Regions from separate parts of the Arthrobacter flavus genome, predicted to be linked through region 2. Evidence: riboswitches for the same ligand, from Rfam matches in the RefSeq annotation. Region 2 holds a riboswitch; each other region holds the start of a gene.
The links. Region 2 has a riboswitch for cyclic di-AMP ahead of ABD059_RS17340 (M23 family metallopeptidase). Riboswitches for the same ligand answer to the same signal wherever they lie in the genome.
Positions count from the first base shown of each region.

Region 1: linked by a shared signal. The riboswitch ahead of ABD059_RS11820 (M23 family metallopeptidase) and the one ahead of ABD059_RS17340 (M23 family metallopeptidase) in region 2 are both predicted to bind cyclic di-AMP.
Region 3: linked by a shared signal. The riboswitch ahead of ABD059_RS01305 (LysM peptidoglycan-binding domain-containing protein) and the one ahead of ABD059_RS17340 (M23 family metallopeptidase) in region 2 are both predicted to bind cyclic di-AMP.

Region 1 is NZ_BAAAIJ010000047.1:373,001-378,624, reverse strand. It holds gene ABD059_RS11830 (ABC transporter ATP-binding protein) at 1-206, shown strand, start outside; gene ABD059_RS11825 (siderophore-interacting protein) at 203-1,339, shown strand; cyclic di-AMP (ydaO/yuaA leader) riboswitch at 1,445-1,628, shown strand; gene ABD059_RS11820 (M23 family metallopeptidase) at 1,714-2,328, shown strand; gene ABD059_RS11815 (diacylglycerol/lipid kinase family protein) at 2,477-3,439, opposite strand; gene ABD059_RS11810 (SGNH/GDSL hydrolase family protein) at 3,541-4,311, shown strand; gene ABD059_RS11805 (MarR family winged helix-turn-helix transcriptional regulator) at 4,370-4,867, shown strand; gene ABD059_RS11800 (glucose-1-phosphate adenylyltransferase family protein) at 4,864-5,624, shown strand, end outside.
Region 2 is NZ_BAAAIJ010000063.1:61,399-67,022, forward strand. It holds gene mobA (molybdenum cofactor guanylyltransferase) at 1-623, opposite strand, end outside; gene ABD059_RS17325 (HNH endonuclease) at 620-1,120, opposite strand; gene ABD059_RS17330 (NlpC/P60 family protein) at 1,353-2,204, opposite strand; gene ABD059_RS17335 (NlpC/P60 family protein) at 2,234-3,064, opposite strand; cyclic di-AMP (ydaO/yuaA leader) riboswitch at 3,070-3,233, opposite strand; gene ABD059_RS17340 (M23 family metallopeptidase) at 3,359-4,156, opposite strand; cyclic di-AMP (ydaO/yuaA leader) riboswitch at 4,159-4,333, opposite strand; gene ABD059_RS17345 (iron-dependent transcriptional repressor DtxR) at 4,472-5,179, opposite strand; gene serC (phosphoserine transaminase) at 5,428-5,624, shown strand, end outside.
Region 3 is NZ_BAAAIJ010000003.1:67,317-72,940, reverse strand. It holds gene ABD059_RS01325 (Lrp/AsnC family transcriptional regulator) at 287-775, shown strand; gene ABD059_RS01320 (isopenicillin N synthase family dioxygenase) at 835-1,860, opposite strand; gene ABD059_RS01315 (universal stress protein) at 2,032-2,463, opposite strand; gene ABD059_RS01310 (VIT1/CCC1 transporter family protein) at 2,720-3,448, shown strand; cyclic di-AMP (ydaO/yuaA leader) riboswitch at 3,589-3,765, shown strand; gene ABD059_RS01305 (LysM peptidoglycan-binding domain-containing protein) at 3,882-4,667, shown strand; gene ABD059_RS01300 (DsbA family protein) at 4,843-5,583, shown strand; gene ABD059_RS01295 (cytochrome c biogenesis CcdA family protein) at 5,583-5,624, shown strand, end outside.

The DNA of each region.
Region 1 (5,624 bases), on a different contig from region 2:
CCGAGGAGACAGTCACCTCAGTTTTCGGTCTGCAATGCCGCGTCATTCCGGACCCCGTGTCCGGCACCCCCATGGTGGTTCCGGTCGGCCGACACCACTCAGGCGACGGAGCTACTCAGTCGTCATCCGAAACGTCCACTGGGCAGGGGTTCCTGCCAAATCCGCAGGACACGCTGTCCGCGCATCACCTGGAGGCAGCAACATGACCGAAGTCAGCAACCGCACGGCCCAGCGGCGCGAGCGCGGACCACAGCGCACCGAGGGGGCCGTCTCGGCGGTATCAGCCTTCGACGTCGTCGTCACTCGGGTGCAGCGCCTCAGCGCCAACTTCCAACGCATCACTTTCGGCGGGTCCTGCCTCAGGAATTTCGGTGTGCAGGGACCAACGCTGGACCTGCGGATCAAGGTCTTGATCCCCGCCACCCGCGGGGACGATGCCCCCCGCGTGAACATGCGGGAGCTACTCGAGTCGCCACCCGAGGGATCAGGCTGGTATCAGCAGTGGCTTGCGATGGACCCCGCCGAACGCGGCGCCATGCGCACCTATACCGTCAGGGCAGCCCGGTGCGATGGCGACGAGCCAGAGATCGACGTCGACTTTGTGATGCACTTCGACGCTGAGGGGAACGGGGGACCGGCGTCGCTCTGGGCCGCCGCTGCCACCCCCGGTGACCGGATGTGGCTGATCGGGCCGAACGTCCACGCCGCGACCTGCACCACCGCTGGCTCCTACGGCGGGATCGAGTGGCGTCCGGGGCTCGCCCAGCATGTTCTCCTCGCCGGCGACGAGACAGCTGTCCCTGCTATCAGCGCCATCCTGGAATCACTCCCCGCCGACGTCGGCGGGCACGCCTTCCTCGAAGTGCCGGACCCCGCAGATTTCCAGGCCGTCTCCACCACCTCGGCAGTGAAGATCATCTGGTTGGCCCGCGGCGAACGCCCTCACGGTGAACTGCTGGACGCGGCGGTCCGAGACGCCGTTCGGGTACCCGGCTGGGTGTCACTGGCCACGCCGTTCGCCGTCGGCGTCGATGCCAGCTCCCGCGCCGGGCTGACCCTTGCCGCCGCTGCCGCCGCCACAGCGGGCCCTGAGCCGGAAGAAGTGAACATCGACGAGACGATCCTGTGGGAAACTCCGCAGCGACTGAACGCGTCTACCCTGAATACCTCGCTGAACCCGGACCGGCCCTCCGGTGCGCTCCCCTTCTATGCCTGGATCGCGGGCGAGGCAGCGGTGGTCCGAGGGTTGCGGCGCTATCTGGTGCGCGACGTCGGGATCGACCGCAAACAGGTCGCGTTTATGGGGTATTGGCGGAGTGGCCGTTCCGAGCTTGGCTAGTCGGCGCGCCGTGAGCTATGTAACGAAATTATAACTTCTCGGCAAAGCGTTCTATTCTTGTAGGGAGCCATCCGCATCTTTGTGGCTCCCGGACTGCACGCCTAACCCTGCCAGCAGCCGGTCCCCAATTCACCGTGGCAGGGGTGGAGGACCCATCTTCGGCAGTTATCTGCCTTGGGGTGCAGCCCTTCGCAAACCGCTCTTCCGCTCACAGGAAGAGCAGCAGTGGGCCGAGTCAACTCTTGCTCGAATCCGACAGCTAACTTCACCGGCGTTGCAGAGAGGCTCTTGTTTTGCTCCAGCCGGTCACATCCGGGCGCCGCCGCGCGTCCGCCCCACCGAAGTCCCCATCGACATCCAACCGTCGGCCAGCTGTGCTGGCCGTAGGCGTCCTCGCCGCAGCGGCCGGGCTTGTCCTCACCGCAGCCTTCCCCGCCCCGGAGTCTTCACCCTCGGCAGCGCCCACCGCAGCAAGCGGCGCCGCCGTGGCCGCCCCGGTTACTGCTGACGCTGAAGCCGACATTGATTTCGGCAGGGAGTCCCCGGTCGCGACGGCCGCAACTGCCGAGGCCAAAACCACTGTCCTGTCCAGCGACGCGGCGACGTTCATCACTCCCATCGAGGGTGCCGAAATTGCGTCATCGTTCGGGTACCGGGTGAACCCACTGGGTGGATACGGCGATGAACTGCACACCGGGACCGACTACGCAGGAGCCTGCGGTACGCCGGTCCTGGCATCCCGCGCGGGTACCGTAGTGGAGTCCGGGTGGCATGCCTATGGCGGTGGCCAGCGGATCGTGGTGGACCACGGCGGTGGCCTCGAAACCTCGTACAACCACCTCAGTGTGATCGGCGTGACCGTCGGGGAAAAAGTGGACAAGGCCCAAGGCCTGGGCGCCGTCGGGAGCACCGGCAACTCGACCGGATGCCACCTCCACTTCGAACTGCTGGTCGACGGCGAAAAAGTAGATCCCCAAACCCGGCTCTAGGTCAGGTACCGGCGATCCTCCCCACGGGGCGGGCACGGTGGGTGGGATTGTCTAGACATTCCCAGTGGTTGGGGCTGGCCAGTGGGCAACCGGAACCGGACCCGGAACCGGACCCGGTCCTAGACCGGACCCAGCCCCGGATCCGGTCCTAGGGCTCCGGGTGGGTGACGACCGCTGGATCTTTCCTGCCGTAGGGCATCCGCAGCCGCAACGAATTCGCGTCCACGCGCAGGGCCATGTGGGTGCCCTTGCCGAGGGGGTCGCCGTCGAGTTGGATCTCCTGCGGTTCGTCGAGCTGGATTTCGGCTTCCTTGCACTGGAAGTACTCAAGCGACGGGTCCTTGCCCTTCCCTCGGGCGAACAGCTTCCCGACGACGCCGAGCCAGCCCAGTCGACCGGTGGGCGCCACGGTCATAATGTCCAGCAGGCCGTCGTCAATCTTTGCGCCGGGGAAAATCTCCAGCCCGCCCATGATCTTGCCGCAGTTGCCGCCCATCACGCTGCGCAGCCGACGCTCAATGACCTCGCCGCCGTCCAGCGTGATCTGGGTGCGTGCGGGTTTGCCGCTCAGGTTCCGGATACCGGCGTCAACGTAGGCCAGCCATCCCACCTTGTCTTTGAGGTCATCGCGGGTGTCGGCCATGATCGACGCGTCAAATCCCAGTCCTGCCATCACCAGGAACACGTGCGAGTCCTGGGCGCGGTCAACCGTGACATGAACGACGTCGACATTGCGTTCGGTGCCGAACAGGGCAGCCTTGGCGGCCTCGCGCGGATTGTCGACGGCGATGTCCAGGTTCCGGGCCAGCAGGTTGCCGGTGCCAAGCGGGATCAGGCCCAGGGCGATACCGGTGCCGTTGACAACCTCGGCCACGCAGCGGACCGTTCCATCGCCGCCAGCGGCGATCACCACGTCCACGCCAGCGTCGACGGCTTGCTGCGCCTGGCCACGGCCGGGGTCGTCAGCCGACGTCTCCAGGTACAGCACCTCGTCCCACCCCTCGGCAGCGCAGAGCTCCGAAACGATCGCACGAATATCAGCCCCGGTGTTCTTGACCGGGTTGATGATCAACGCGGCGCGCTTGGTCCGATTATCGGAGGGCTGGGTCATGATGTCCTTCTCAGGTCGGGGGAGGGCGGGAGCAGCGCGAAAGCTATCAGTCTGCTTGCAATGCCACCTTATCGCGCGGCTGAAGCAGGTAGCCTCTACTAGTGGAATTCTCTCAACGATATGTGGCCCTGGGCGATTCGTTCACCGAAGGCGTCGGCGACTGGCATGAAGAAAGCCCGAACGGTGTGCGGGGATGGGCGGACCGGGTGGCCGAGCAACTGATCCTTGCCGACAGCTCCTGGGGGTACGCGAATCTCGCCGTCCGCGGCAAAAAAGTGCGCCAGGTCCTGGACGAGCAGGTGGACCGGGCCCTGGCCCTCCAGCCCACGCTCATCACCATCTACGCGGGTGGCAACGACATTCTGCGGCCGCGGATCGACATTGACGCCCTGATGGCCGCCTACGACGACGGTGTGGCCCGCCTTGCTAGCTCAGGTGCCGCCGTGGTGCTGTTTACCGGGTTTGATTCGGTGGGGTCGGCGGTGTTCGGCAAGACCCGCGGGCGGACGGCCATCTATAACGAACTGGTCCGCGAAATCGCTGACCGGCACCACGCCGATGTGGTGGACTACTGGCGGTTCAGGGAGTTCCAGAATTGGGGCTATTGGGACACTGACCGGATGCACATGTCCAGCGCCGGACACACCCTCATGGCCAAGCGGGTGCTCGAAGTCTTGAGGGCCTCCCACGAGATCGACCTACCCGAGCTGGAGGCTATACCTGCGTCGTCCCGGATCGACCAGCTACGGGCGGACGCCCAGTGGGCACGTGACTACCTCTCGCCGTGGGTGGGACGGCGCCTCCGCGGCGTGTCTTCGGGGGATGTGCTGACGGCCAAGTACCCGGAGCTCACCCGCCCGGCGTGGGCCTAGCCTCCCGGCCGCCCAGCGGGGCCATGGTGGCGAACGGTCTCTGTGTCAGAATGGCGTGATGACTGGTGTCCGATGGCTGAATCCCGAGGAGCGGCAAGCCTGGCTTGCCCTTTACGCCGTCACCACCATGCTCCCTGGCACCCTCGACGCCCACCTGTTCCGGCAGGCGAAGATCACCCTGTTCGACTACCACGTCCTGGCGATGCTTTCCGAGACTGACGACCTCACCCTCGCGATGAGCGAGCTCGCCGCCCGGTCGAATGCGTCCTTGTCCCGCCTGAGCCACGTGGTGAAGAAACTTGAGCAACGAGGCTGGGTATCCCGCTTCCCCAGCGCCAGCGATGGCCGGGTCACCACCGCCCGGATCACCGACGACGGGCTGGCCAACCTGCAGTTGTTGGCCCGCGCGCATGTTGACCACGTGCGGGAATCGGTCTTCGACGCGTTGACTGACGACGACGTCCGGGACCTGGAGCGGATTGGCAAGAAAATCCTGGCCCAACTCGACAGCACCCACTGGATCCTGAATCAACCAACCCCTGGAGAGCAACTATGAACCGACCATCCGTCCTTGCGATCGTGCTCGCAGGTGGTTCGGGTGGACGGCTGGGGCCCCTGACGGATCAGCGTGCCAAACCGGCGCTGCCCGTCGCTGGCTCCTACCGCCTGATCGACATCCCGCTCTCCAACCTGCACCACAGCGGCATCTCGGATGTCTGGATGGTGCAGCAGTACCAGCCGAACTCGCTCAACGACCATCTGGCCAATGGCCGGCCGTGGGATCTGGACCGCACCAACGGTGGACTGCGTGTCCTGCCGCCCTTCGAAGGCCGGGAAGGGGAGGGCTTCGCGGATGGAAACGCCGATAGCCTGTTCCGGCAGGCAGCGTTTATCCGGGAGTTCGACCCCGACCTGGTGCTCCTCCTCAGTGCCGATCACCTGTACCAGCTGGACTTCCGTGATGTCGTCCAGACCCACCTGGACGCCAAGGCTGCCGCAACAATCGTGACCACACACTTCGACGGCGATGCCTCCAAGCACGGTGTGGTCGAGGTGTCCGACGGCGCCGTCACCGGCTTCGAGTACAAACCCGACAAGCCCAAGACCACCCTGGTAGCCACGGAAGTGTTCCTCTTCGATGCCGTGCACCTGCTCGACACCCTGGAGCTGCTGGCGAAAGAAGAGGGCGGCCTCGACGACTACGGCGACCAACTGCTGCCCCACCTGGTAGAACATTCAACAGTGGTGGAACACCGCCTTGAAGGGTACTGGCTCGATCTTGGTACCCCCGAGAATTACCACCGAGCCCACAT
Region 2 (5,624 bases):
GTCGGTGCTATGCCTGAGACACCGAGGGAATGGGCGTCAGCCCAGGTGTCGACGTCGGCGGTGCTCCCCGGCCGAACGTCAATTGCTCTCCATTGCACCCTAGCAAGGAGCGCCTTCATCGATAGATTCTGGGCCCCTCCGGAGGCGTGGATCTCCTGCACCGCTAACCGCAGGGCATCGAAACGGTACAGTGCGGCCAGCGGCTGATCCCGGCCGCCGTCGTGCGCCATCGCCGAGGATTCCGGATGATCGACCGCCGCTGTCAGAAGCGACGGAATCGCTTCCGCGATGCGCGGCATGTCGCACGCCAGCACCAGCAGCCACGGCGTGGACTCGCCCTGTAGATGGTCGACAGCGGCAGCCAGCGCTGCGGCCGGCCCGCCGAACGGTGGCGACTCGCGGACAAACTCGCGCGACACCGGTTGCGCCCGGACTGTCGCGCCGTGGACCTCGTCTGGGCCGACCACGACGAGCCGTCGTGCAGCTGCCGCGGCGTGACAGGTCAGATCCAGCAGGCTGTGCCCGTTGAGCTGCAGAGAGGCCTTCGGTGTTCCTCCCAGGCGCGAGGAACGGCCGCCCGAGAGCACTACGGCATTGAAGGCAACGGGGACTTGACCGCTCAAGCGGCGCTCTCCGACCGGAGGAAGGCGCTCCACTGCGGGGCTGGCTTCTCAATCTCGCGGAAGTGGTGGGACGGGCCGCGGGGCGGCTGGGGGGTGACACCCAGTTGCCACCCCAGGGAGGCGAGCGTCTTGTCGCCCTTGTCGTTGTTGCACCTGAGGCAGCAGGCCACGAGGTTTTCCCAACTGGAGTCCCCGCCGCGAGAGCGTGGATACACGTGATCGATGGTGGACGCGCTTTTCCCGCAGTAGGCGCACAGATGATTGTCCCGACGGAGCACACCCCTGCGCGTGACCACGAGACTTTGCCGGTAGGGGATTTTCACATACCGGTTCAGCAGGATGACCGAGGGCCGCCCGAGTATCTCGTTGGGTCCAATGACCGGCTCCTCCCCTTCGGCGACGACGCTGGCCTTCCCAGCCAGCACAAGGACCAGCGCCCGGCGGAAGGTCACTACCGCCAGCGGCTCATATCCAGCATTCAGAACGAGAGTGCGCATGCACATTCCTCTTTGCCGATCAGGCCGTCACCCCTATCGCCGGGGTGCAGGCCTAGAAAACTGACTCCTTTTGAGTAAGGGTAGTTTGGCTGGGGCCCGGTTAGCCAATTCTTGTGGAGCAGGTCCAGGCGTGTCGTCGCAGACCGATCGCCTCGATAGTCTGGGCGGCAGTCAGACACCAAAGGCCCGGAGGAAAATCCTCCGGGCCTTTGGTAAACAGTGTGGGTGTCTCTTAGCCGCCAACGCGGATGAAGACGGGGCCCGAACCAAGGTCGGCTGGGGCGACAACCGTCTGGTTGCCGTTGAACCCGCCGTGGACTGCCTGGCCGCCACCGATGTACACAGCGATGTGGGCCACTCCGGCGCCGCCATCGGCGTAGTAGATGAGGTCACCTGGGATGGCTTCGCCGGCGCTGACCGTGCGTCCCAGCGAAAGGTACCCGGCTGGCCAGCCGTGGAAGTTGATCCCTGCTGCTGCCAGTGCGTTGCTTGCAAGACGGGTGCAGTCCTGGATAACGCCCAGCTGACCCTGTGCTGCGGCCGCGATTGTTGCTGCCGTCCCGGAGGAGGCCGCGGGGGCCTCCGGCGCGGCAGGCGCCTCGGCTGCAGGAGTGGCCTCTGCTGGAGCGACCTGGGCGGGCGCCTCCTGCTGGACGTTCACTGCGGGAGTTGCGGTCGCGGGCTCAATTGTTTCGGGCTCAGCGGCCGGGACTTCCTCGACCTCAACGACAGTCTCGGCCTGAGCCGTGACCACTGGGGCTTCGGCAACTGCTGGGGCTGCTATGGCTTTGACCGGGGTGCGGTTGAACGCAACATCGGCGTCTGCAGGCGCTTCGACAACTGCCGGTGCGGCCTGAATCTCCAGCGCGGAGGTCAGGATGGTCCGCTCTGCTGATTCGAGGGAGAGCTCAGCAGCGTTCGCCGATACCCCGCCGGTCAGGACGAGGCCTGAAGCTGCCGCAATTACGGCGGCCTGGCGGCCCATGCCGCCAGCGTTCTCGGTAACGGCTTTGGCCAGGGCCGAGAAGTTGGTGGCCTGGCGTTTATCGGCACGGTGGCGTGCAATGGCTGTGCTAGTGGTCATGTGTGCGTTCTCCAGGATTCGGTGTGGTCTTAGCTAACGCGGACGAAGCTAGCGCCGGGGAGGTCGGAAAGGGAATGCAGGCCGGTGTTCATGCCGTTGAGGCCACCGCTGATGACTTGGCCGTTGCCGACGTAGATGGCCACGTGGCCGCCGGTGATGACGAGGTCGCCTGCCGCTGGGGAACCAACAACTGATCCAAAGGCGAAGAAGTCGCCCGGCGCAATGTCGCCCACGGACTTGCCGACTGAGCGGAGCGCCTTTTCAACCATGGCGGTGCAATCTTGTCCCACACCAATCTGGGAGTACGCGGATCCGACCAGGCCAGCGGCGATGTTACCGGACGGTGCCGCCTCGGGTGCTGGCTTTTCGGCGGCGGGCGCCTGGACTGCAGCAGCTGGAGCGACCTCTGCGGCGGGCGCCTCGGCTGGGGCTGCCTCGACTGGGGCTGCGTCCTGCACCGCGGGCTCTGCCACCACGTCGGCTACTGGCTCAGCGACCGGCGCTACTGGCTCGACGACGTCGGCCTGCACCTCGACAGCCGGGACAACCTCTTCTGCGGCGGGCGTCGCCGATACGGCTGCCCGCTCGAAGGTGATGTCGGCGGTGGCGGGAGCGCTGACGGCGTCGGCGGTCACTGCGATCGAGTTCAAGGGGGTGGAGAGCTGGACGACCCGCTCGGACTCACCGAACCCGTGGGCTGGCAGCCCGGCGGTCAGGACCAGCCCTGACGCTGCGACGATTACTGCTGCCTGGCGGCCTACGGAACCAGCGTTCGAGGAGACGGCGCTTGAGATGGCCGTCAGCGGGCTGGTGTGCGTACGGGCGGCCTTGTGGCGGCCCAGAGAAGAGCTAGTTGACACGTTTGATTGCCTCTCCCAATTGCCTGCGAGGTGAGCTGTCGGATTCGGATGGGAGTCACCCGGTCATCTGATTCCCAGTGGAATCACACGACTTAACCCCAAGGATTTCTTGCGAAATCCACTAATTGGTTCCCCCGCCTCTGCCATGCGAATTGTGCGAACGGAACCTCAGGCAGTGGCAGAGCTAGGCGATCTGCTCGAGGGTGCCAAACCTATTAGAATTTGGCACGAGATCGACGGTACAGCAGATCGACCACAATGTCACATTCCGGTCACGGAACGGTGTGTCCTTGGTTACAGCCAGCCCATGGGGTCCACGGCCTGACCGTCAACCATTACTTCAAAATGCAGGTGGCAACCAGTGGATGCGCCGGTACTACCGCTCTGAGCGACGACGTCGCCGCGGTCCACCGACTGCCCTTCCTGGACGCTGCTGGATGAAAGGTGGTTGTACGTGGACTCAAGGCCGTTGCCGTGATCGATGACCACGCGGTTCCCGCCCCCGTAGGGGTGCCAGCCGGTAAAGGTGACGGTACCTGACGCGGCGGCGAACACTTCACTGCCGCACGAGCTACTGAAGTCCTGGCCCGAGTGGAGTTCCCCGCCCATGCCGGTGATCGGGCTTACCCGGTAGCCGAAAGGAGACGTGATGACCAGCTTGTCCATGGGGGCGGACAGGGAGCCGCGCGCCGCGGCAGGCACAGCCGCTGAGCCTGCAGCGGTCATGATCTCGCTGAGTTTGGCGTCTGCGTCGAAGGTGCTCTGCAGCGCGGTGCGGCTGAAATCGACCAGCGCCGCGTCGGGGACACTGATTTCCCGGGGCGCGGCAGTCGCCTGCGCGGTGGGTGCTGCTGCTGCGGCAACCGCGCTGTCGTCCTGCGGGACCGTCGCTGCCGTGGTGGGTAGCGTGACAGTCAGCACCAGCCCGGAGGCGGCGGCGGCGATGGCGAATTTTTGGCTCAGCCCGGTGAGCGAAAAGTCGCCCCTGACTCGGGTAGTGCGTCGTCGTTCGAGTCGGTGCGCGTCCCGAGGACGCGCGGCAGACACCGGGGCGCCGGCACGGCGACGCCCCGAAGCATGGTGCTTCGGCAATGGGTCCCTTTCGTATATGCCTGCGAAGTTAGCTGTCGGATTCGAGTTCGGGAAAAAACTCGGCCCTGACCGGTTCCGCCGAAGCAGATCCGGGTCTGGGCTTCACCCCAAGGCGACCGGTCGGCCGCCGTCTGATGGGTCCTCCGCCCCTGTCACGGGTCTCAGCATCCAAATCCGCTGACAGGGTTAGGCGTGCGGTTTAGATAACGCTGATGTATCAACGCCAGTTTTCCATCATCCACGACCATAAGCAAAAGAGATACATTCGTTATCTTTTCCTGTGGATAACTTGCGGCAACATTGAGCCTTGGCGAGCTAGACGCCTGGACCGGAAACCGACACGAACACGTGTGCAGCGACCTCTGGCGGGAGCTCCAGGGCACCGTCGATGCCCTCGACCCTGACCGATACGTAGTCGCCGACCGCCTGCACGGTGATGACGGTCCCGGGCCGCAGTCCGCCCTCATCGAGTTGGGAGAGCAATTCCGGGTCCACCTGAATGGGCTCGGCCAACCGGATGAGGGTAATCACTGACCCCTGGGGATTGGTGCCGCTGACCGACAGGAGGCTGCGGACACCGTCGGTGAAGTCTTGGGTTGGCGGGCCCCCCAAAGCCTCAAGCCCCGGAATAGGGTTGCCGTAGGGGGACTCGGTGGGCTTCCCCAGCAGCTCGTACAGTCGCTGTTCAACCCGCTCGCTCATCACGTGCTCCCACCGGCAGGCTTCTTCGTGGACATAGGCCCAATCCAGTCCAATCACGTCGGAGAGGAGACGTTCGGCGAGCCGGTGCTTGCGCATCACCCCGATGGCGCGACGGCGACCTAGGTCAGTGAATTCGAGGTGGCGATCGCCTGAGACGACCACCAGTCCGTCGCGCTCCATCCGGCCGATGGTTTGGGAGACGGTGGGACCGGAATGGCGGAGCCGTTCAGCAATCCGGGCGCGGAGGGCAACAATATTCTCTTCCTCCAGTTCCAGGATGGTCCGCAGATACATCTCAGTGGTATCGATGAGGTCCGTCATGCGGTTCAGCTCCTAGGCACTGGTGCGGGATGGAACAGCGGGCAGCTTTCGCGGTGGGAACGCGGCACGGATCGCCAGCGCCGAACACAAGTTCTACGCTCACCAAGGTTAACCCATTTCCCAGTTACCGCGGCAATCAGCGGCCACCGCCCACCCAGTCGTGACGTGTTCACAAATGCCGCCAGGGCCGGGTAGTGCGGCAGAATGTATCCCGTCTTGTGTCGCACGCTTACCCCCTTGGAGAGACCATGAGCATTTCCCCGGACCAACTGATCCCCGCTGGCCTCCTTCCCGCCGACGGGCGTTTCGGAGCGGGCCCGTCGAAGGTGCGCGACGAGCAGATGGAGGCCCTCGCGCAGGCCGGACGGACCCTACTTGGCACCTCCCACCGCCAACCTCCGGTGCGCAACCTTGTTGGCTCGGTCCGGGAGGGCCTGACCCGGCT
Region 3 (5,624 bases), on a different contig from region 2:
GGGGCACAGGCTGAACCAGATCGAAGAAGTCCGCAGCAGGGATGGGGCGACGGACTGCGCGTGCTCCTTGTGGGAGCGGCACTTCGCAACCTTGGAGTGGGTGTGCTCTCTAGTTGCTTCTCAAGCCTGGGAAGGGATCTCCATTCCTGGCCGTTCTGTCTTCCATTGAGCAACATCGTCTGGCCTGTGTGCAACAGTCGGCGTATTTAGTAGTCAATCTGACTAGACTTCTAGCTGTACAAGCGCGAAGTGTGGTCATCCTGACTGCACCTACTGAGGAGAACCCATGGCCACCAACAAAGATCACCGTCCGATCAGGGATGCTATTGACCGTGCAGTCCTTGAAGCACTTGACGCTGACTCTCGAATGACCGTGCTGGCCATCGCGCACCGCACAGGGTTAGCCCGCGGGACGGTCCAAGCGCGCCTGGAGCGCTACGAGTCCCAAGGCGCGCTGAGGGACAACAGTGTGCGCATCGCGCCGGAGGCCCTGGGCTTGTTCATCTCAGCGCATGTAGCCGCAGAGCTTGACCAGCACAGGATCGATGTTGCCGTTGAAGGGCTCCGCGCCATTCCCGAAATTGTCGAGTGTCTGGCACCCGCGGGAGAAACAGACCTTCTCTGCCGGGTCGTCGCTCGCGACCCGGATGACCTCTACCGGGTGTCGGAAGAGATTCGCCTCTGCCCTGGAATTTTGCGAACCAGGACCAGCATGTTCCTCCGGCAACCCATCCCCTACCGGATGGGTCCGCTCCTTGCGACGCTGGGTAACTAGACCAACGGGGAGCCACACCCGTTCCGCTGAGCTTCAGACCCGATGGCTGTCTACGTTCTCTATTGCTGTCCTTGCTGCTGCAGGAGGTCGGCGTGGTGAAGTGCGGCAACGTTCGGGTGGGCCCGCAACCGATAGCGCAGGGCGTTATCCCCGTAGGTTTCGAGGATTGGACTGTCGGTCGGATCCGCCGACAGCCCTTGAGCCTTGGCGTGGAACTGCGGGCTCATGCGCAGGGCGGGCATGGTGGCGTCGAGTGCCGGATTGTAGAAGAAGGGCAGCGAAATCCTGTCGGCGCCGGTACCGGGTGAGATGACACGGTGCAAGGTCGCTTTAAGATAGCCGTTTGTCGCCAACTCAAGCATTTCACCGATGTTGACGACAAAGGTTCCAGGAACCTGGGGTACGTCAATCCACTTTCCCTGGTATTCGACCTGGAGCCCGCCCTTTCCCTGCTCTACCAGGAGCAGGGTCAGTACTCCGCCGTCGCGGTGTGAACCGACGCCCTGTTTCGGCTCGTTGCCGGACTCACCGGGGTAGCGCACGATTTTCAGCATCGGGAAGGCGTTGGAACCGAAGGCTTCATCGAAGCTGTCCTCTGGTGCGCCGAGAGACACCGCAAGCGCCCGCAAGAGATCGAGAGAGATGGCGCTCAGTCGCTGTGTCCATTCAGAGACGATCTCCCGCATCTCGGGCAATTCAGCCGGCCACAAATTGGGGCCTTCCAGCCGCCAGTAGTCAGCTACATCTCCCCCCGTTTCCACAGCGTCGCGCTCGACCCCAATGTCGATCTGCTCTCGCCAGTCCACCGCCCGGTCGGTCAGCTCAGCGCCCATCCGGGTGTAGCCACGAAACTGGGGGCTATTAACGTTCTCCAGCGCCAGTTTTTGTTCCTCCGACAGGTCGAAGAAACGCCGGGAGGTGTCGAGCATGGCGTCAATGAGCTCCTGCGGAATGCCATGGCCTGCCAAGTACAGGAACCCGACCTCGTGCATCGCCTTGCGCAAACCGTCCCGGAAGTCTGATGCTTCCTCCGGGCCTGCGTTCAGCTGAGAGTAATCCAGGACAGGCAGTGATTCGAGTGACAAGTTCTTATAGTCCTTTACGACGCGTTTCGGAAACCGGAGTCCGTATCCGCTTCAATGTTACGACCGAAGCCGGGGAGTCGAACGATCCCGTTGCGAAGTATGTCGACCGCCCATGCGGCCGTTTGCACTTCTCGGGTCAGGCCGGGACGTAGCGTCGAACCTGCGGTGTAATCAGGATGCGGTCTTCACGACGAGCACATCACAGGGTGCGTTGTGTACAACACTCCAGGCAACGCTGCCCAGCACCCGCCGGAGCCCTTTCATTCCTACGTTACCTACCACCAGCAGCTGGGCGTCGGTACGCTCTGCCTCCTCGATGAGGACATCCTGCGGCTTGCCCCGTCCCGCAGCGGGGCGGACCTTCACAGAGGGATGTTGTTCCCGCAGCTTCACTGCAACCTGCTCGGCCAGCTTGAGAGCCTGCTCAGCATCGTCCAGTATCCATGTGTCATTGCCGATATGGACGACTTCAGTGTTGCCCGTAATGTGCGCGCTGACCACCACGAGTTCGGCATCGAGGCCCTCAGCAAGAGTCGCGGCGCGTGAGGCTGCCTTAAATGCGGTCTCACTTCCATCCACACCAACAATCACACTTCCGGTCATGACGTGTCCTCCTCGAACTTCGAACCGCAATTGCGGTATGTGGTGCCTACTTGGTTCGCTTACCCTACTCGGTCAAAGAATCGAGTGCCTCTTCGCCGACCCGTGGACCACACCGCCCAGCGCAATGTTGACCGGCAGCTCTCTCCAGCGCCGCAGTGGATCACCGTGAAGTGCGTCGCGGTCACCCGATTCGTCACGCAGGCATGAGAGTGGATCCTTACTGGTGCACTGGCTCGTGGAGGCCTAGATTACGGGCATGACTAGTTCTCCCGTACCAGGCACGCATAGTGATGAACCGCATGACAACACCATCCATGGCAGACTCAATTGGCTGCGAGCCGGTGTACTCGGAGCCAATGACGGAATTGTCTCGGTCGCGGCCCTGGTCGTCGGAGTCGCGGGTGCGACAACGGCAACTCCCGTGATTCTTGCCGCTGGCATCGCCGGTCTTGTCGGCGGTGCGATATCCATGGCTCTTGGAGAGTACGTGTCCGTGAGTAGTCAGAAAGACAGCCAGGAGGCCCTCATCGCCAAGGAACGCCTTGAGCTGGAGACCGAGCCCGAGGCTGAGCTTGTGGAGCTTGCCGGAATCTACCAATCAAAAGGGCTGAGCCCGGACACGGCCCATCAGGTGGCAGTCGAACTCACCAAACACGATGCCCTGGGGGCCCATCTCGAAGCGGAACTCGGATTGCGCGAGGACGCCGTGGCGAGCCCGCTCGCTGCTGCGGGGGCGTCTGCGCTGGCCTTCACCCTTGGAGCGATTCTCCCCCTGCTGACAATCCTTTTGTTTCCAGAGGAGACTCGTGTCCTTTGGACCTTCGGCGCAGTCCTGATTGCCCTCGCCATCACCGGCTACGGAAGCGCACGGATTGGCGACAATCCAGCGACGCGCCCGACTGTGAGGATCGTTCTCGGCGGCGCGCTCGCATTGGCCGCCACCTTCCTCATCGGGTCGCTCCTGGGGACCACCGGAGTGGTCTAATGCTCGACAACGCCCCGGATTTGTCCTTTTTCCTTGAGGCTGCCGACCGGAAAACCGCACTCGAGGTAAATGTTTGTACATTTGGCTTTTCCGAGTAGGTTGATTACAACGCTCCACTAAAAGTGGGGCTCATCGATGCCTCTTACCGAACCCAGCCAGAGGCTTAGGTCCTTGGATAGGAAGGCTGGGACGGGGAAACCACAGGTGGGTTCTTTAGAACCCTTGGGGTGAAGCCGAATGGGGATTTTGTCCTCATGCGGCCGGGTGCCTCCCATCCGAATCCGACAGCTCACCTCGTAGGTATAGGGAGAGATTACCCATGTCATCACATACTCTGCGTGCTCGACATCGCGCCGATACGAAAAGCCGTTCGATTCTTCTCCTCAGCGGGCAGTCCACCCTCTCCCAGTAGGGGCCCAAAGTCGCAGCGCTTGTGGTTGCTTCCGGAATGCTGGCGGCGGGAGCGAGCCCCGCCCACGCTTCGGCGATCGCCCACCCGGCGCAGGATCACACCGTTTCATCGCTCTCATCGGCTGCTTCACCAGTCGAAGTGGAGGCGACCCCCACCGATCAAGGCACTGCGTACACCGTGCAGTCAGGTGATTCGCTGGGAGCTATCAGCGTCCAGACAGGTGTGGCGTTGCACAAGCTCCTGAGCCTGAACCAGCTCACTGTCACGTCAATCATCTACCCGGGAAACACCATCGTCCTGTCAGATGAGTCGAATGCCGAGAATGCTGCAGCGATCGACGCCGGCTCCGCAGGCCCGTCATCAGCGGTTTCCGACTCTAGCCTGACTACACAAAGTGCATCGATCAATGCCCTGAGCACCAGGGTGAGCAACGAGTCAGGAAACATCTGGGATTCCTCGGACGCTCCCCAGAGCGGTACTGCCAACAGCCGTATTCTTGCCTTCGCTAACACGCAGTTGGGCGCTATTCAGGACTGCACCGTCCTGGGCGAAGGAGCATTGCGAGCCGCCGGGGTGATAGGGGTAGGAGATGAGTCCCCCGAGTCCTTGATGGCCTTCGCTACTCCAGTATCGGATCCCCAGCCCGGCGACTTCGTCTACTACGCGGACGGCGGGATGGGCTTTTCACACAACGCCGTCTACCTCGGCGACGGACGAGCCATCCACAGCGGCTGGAACGGTAACCAGACGGTTGAGGAATCCGTCAACGTAGGTTCCGGTCCTGTCTATTACCGGGTCAACCTCTAGTCGACAAACCCGCTGGCTGGGCTCTGACCTGGCCGACCTCGGTGTATTTCGGACATGCCCGGACACCAGATCAGACAGACAGGATCTGGTGTCCGGGTGAATCCTTTCCCCCCTTTTTTCTTTTTCCCTCCCCCTGCGCCTCCCCCAGTGGACGCATGACGCCAGGAGTAATGAAGTGCCACAAGAATCTGATCAACGAACTACAGGTGTTCGATCGGCCACCCTCATCGCTGCCCTGCTTGTCGCCGCGCTCATCCTGATGATTGGGTTGATCGCATCCCAGCGAGCCTCCTCCCCCGCTTCAGATGGATCAGGAACAGACGTCGCAGAGGAATCCGGTGGCCGGGAGGAAGAAAAGTTCGATTTATCCCGGCGCATCGCCGACGACCCGTTAGCAATAGGTGAGGTTGACGCCCCAGTTGTTTTGGTCGAATACGCCGACTACAGATGCCCGTTCTGCGGGGTTTTCTCGCGCGAGACATTGCCGGCGTTGGTCGAGCAGTATGTAGCTAGCGGGGAACTAAGGATTGAGTGGCGAGATTTGCCGGTCTTCGGGGCCGAGTCTCTTAGCGCTGCAGTTGCCGGCCGGGCAGCAGGGGAACAGGATAGGTTCTGGGAGTTCAATAAGGCCGTCTTCGCTGCGGCCCCCGACCGCGGACATATCAGCCTCCCGCGCGAGGAGCTGATCCGCATCGCAGAAGAAGTTGGGGTAGCCGACATCACGGCGTTCACAGCGGATCTGGACTCGGAGGAGCTCAATCAGGCTGTTCAAACCGACGCTGAGGAAGCCGCAGCCCTGGGAGCTACCGGAACACCCTTGTTTCTGGTGAACGACATCCCCATCTCGGGCGCCCAACCAGTAGAAGTATTTGAACAAGCCATTGAGACTGTGCTGGCAGAAACCAGTCCCCAGTAATGCTCATCGGATACAGCGGGGCGTTCCTCGGTGGTCTCCTC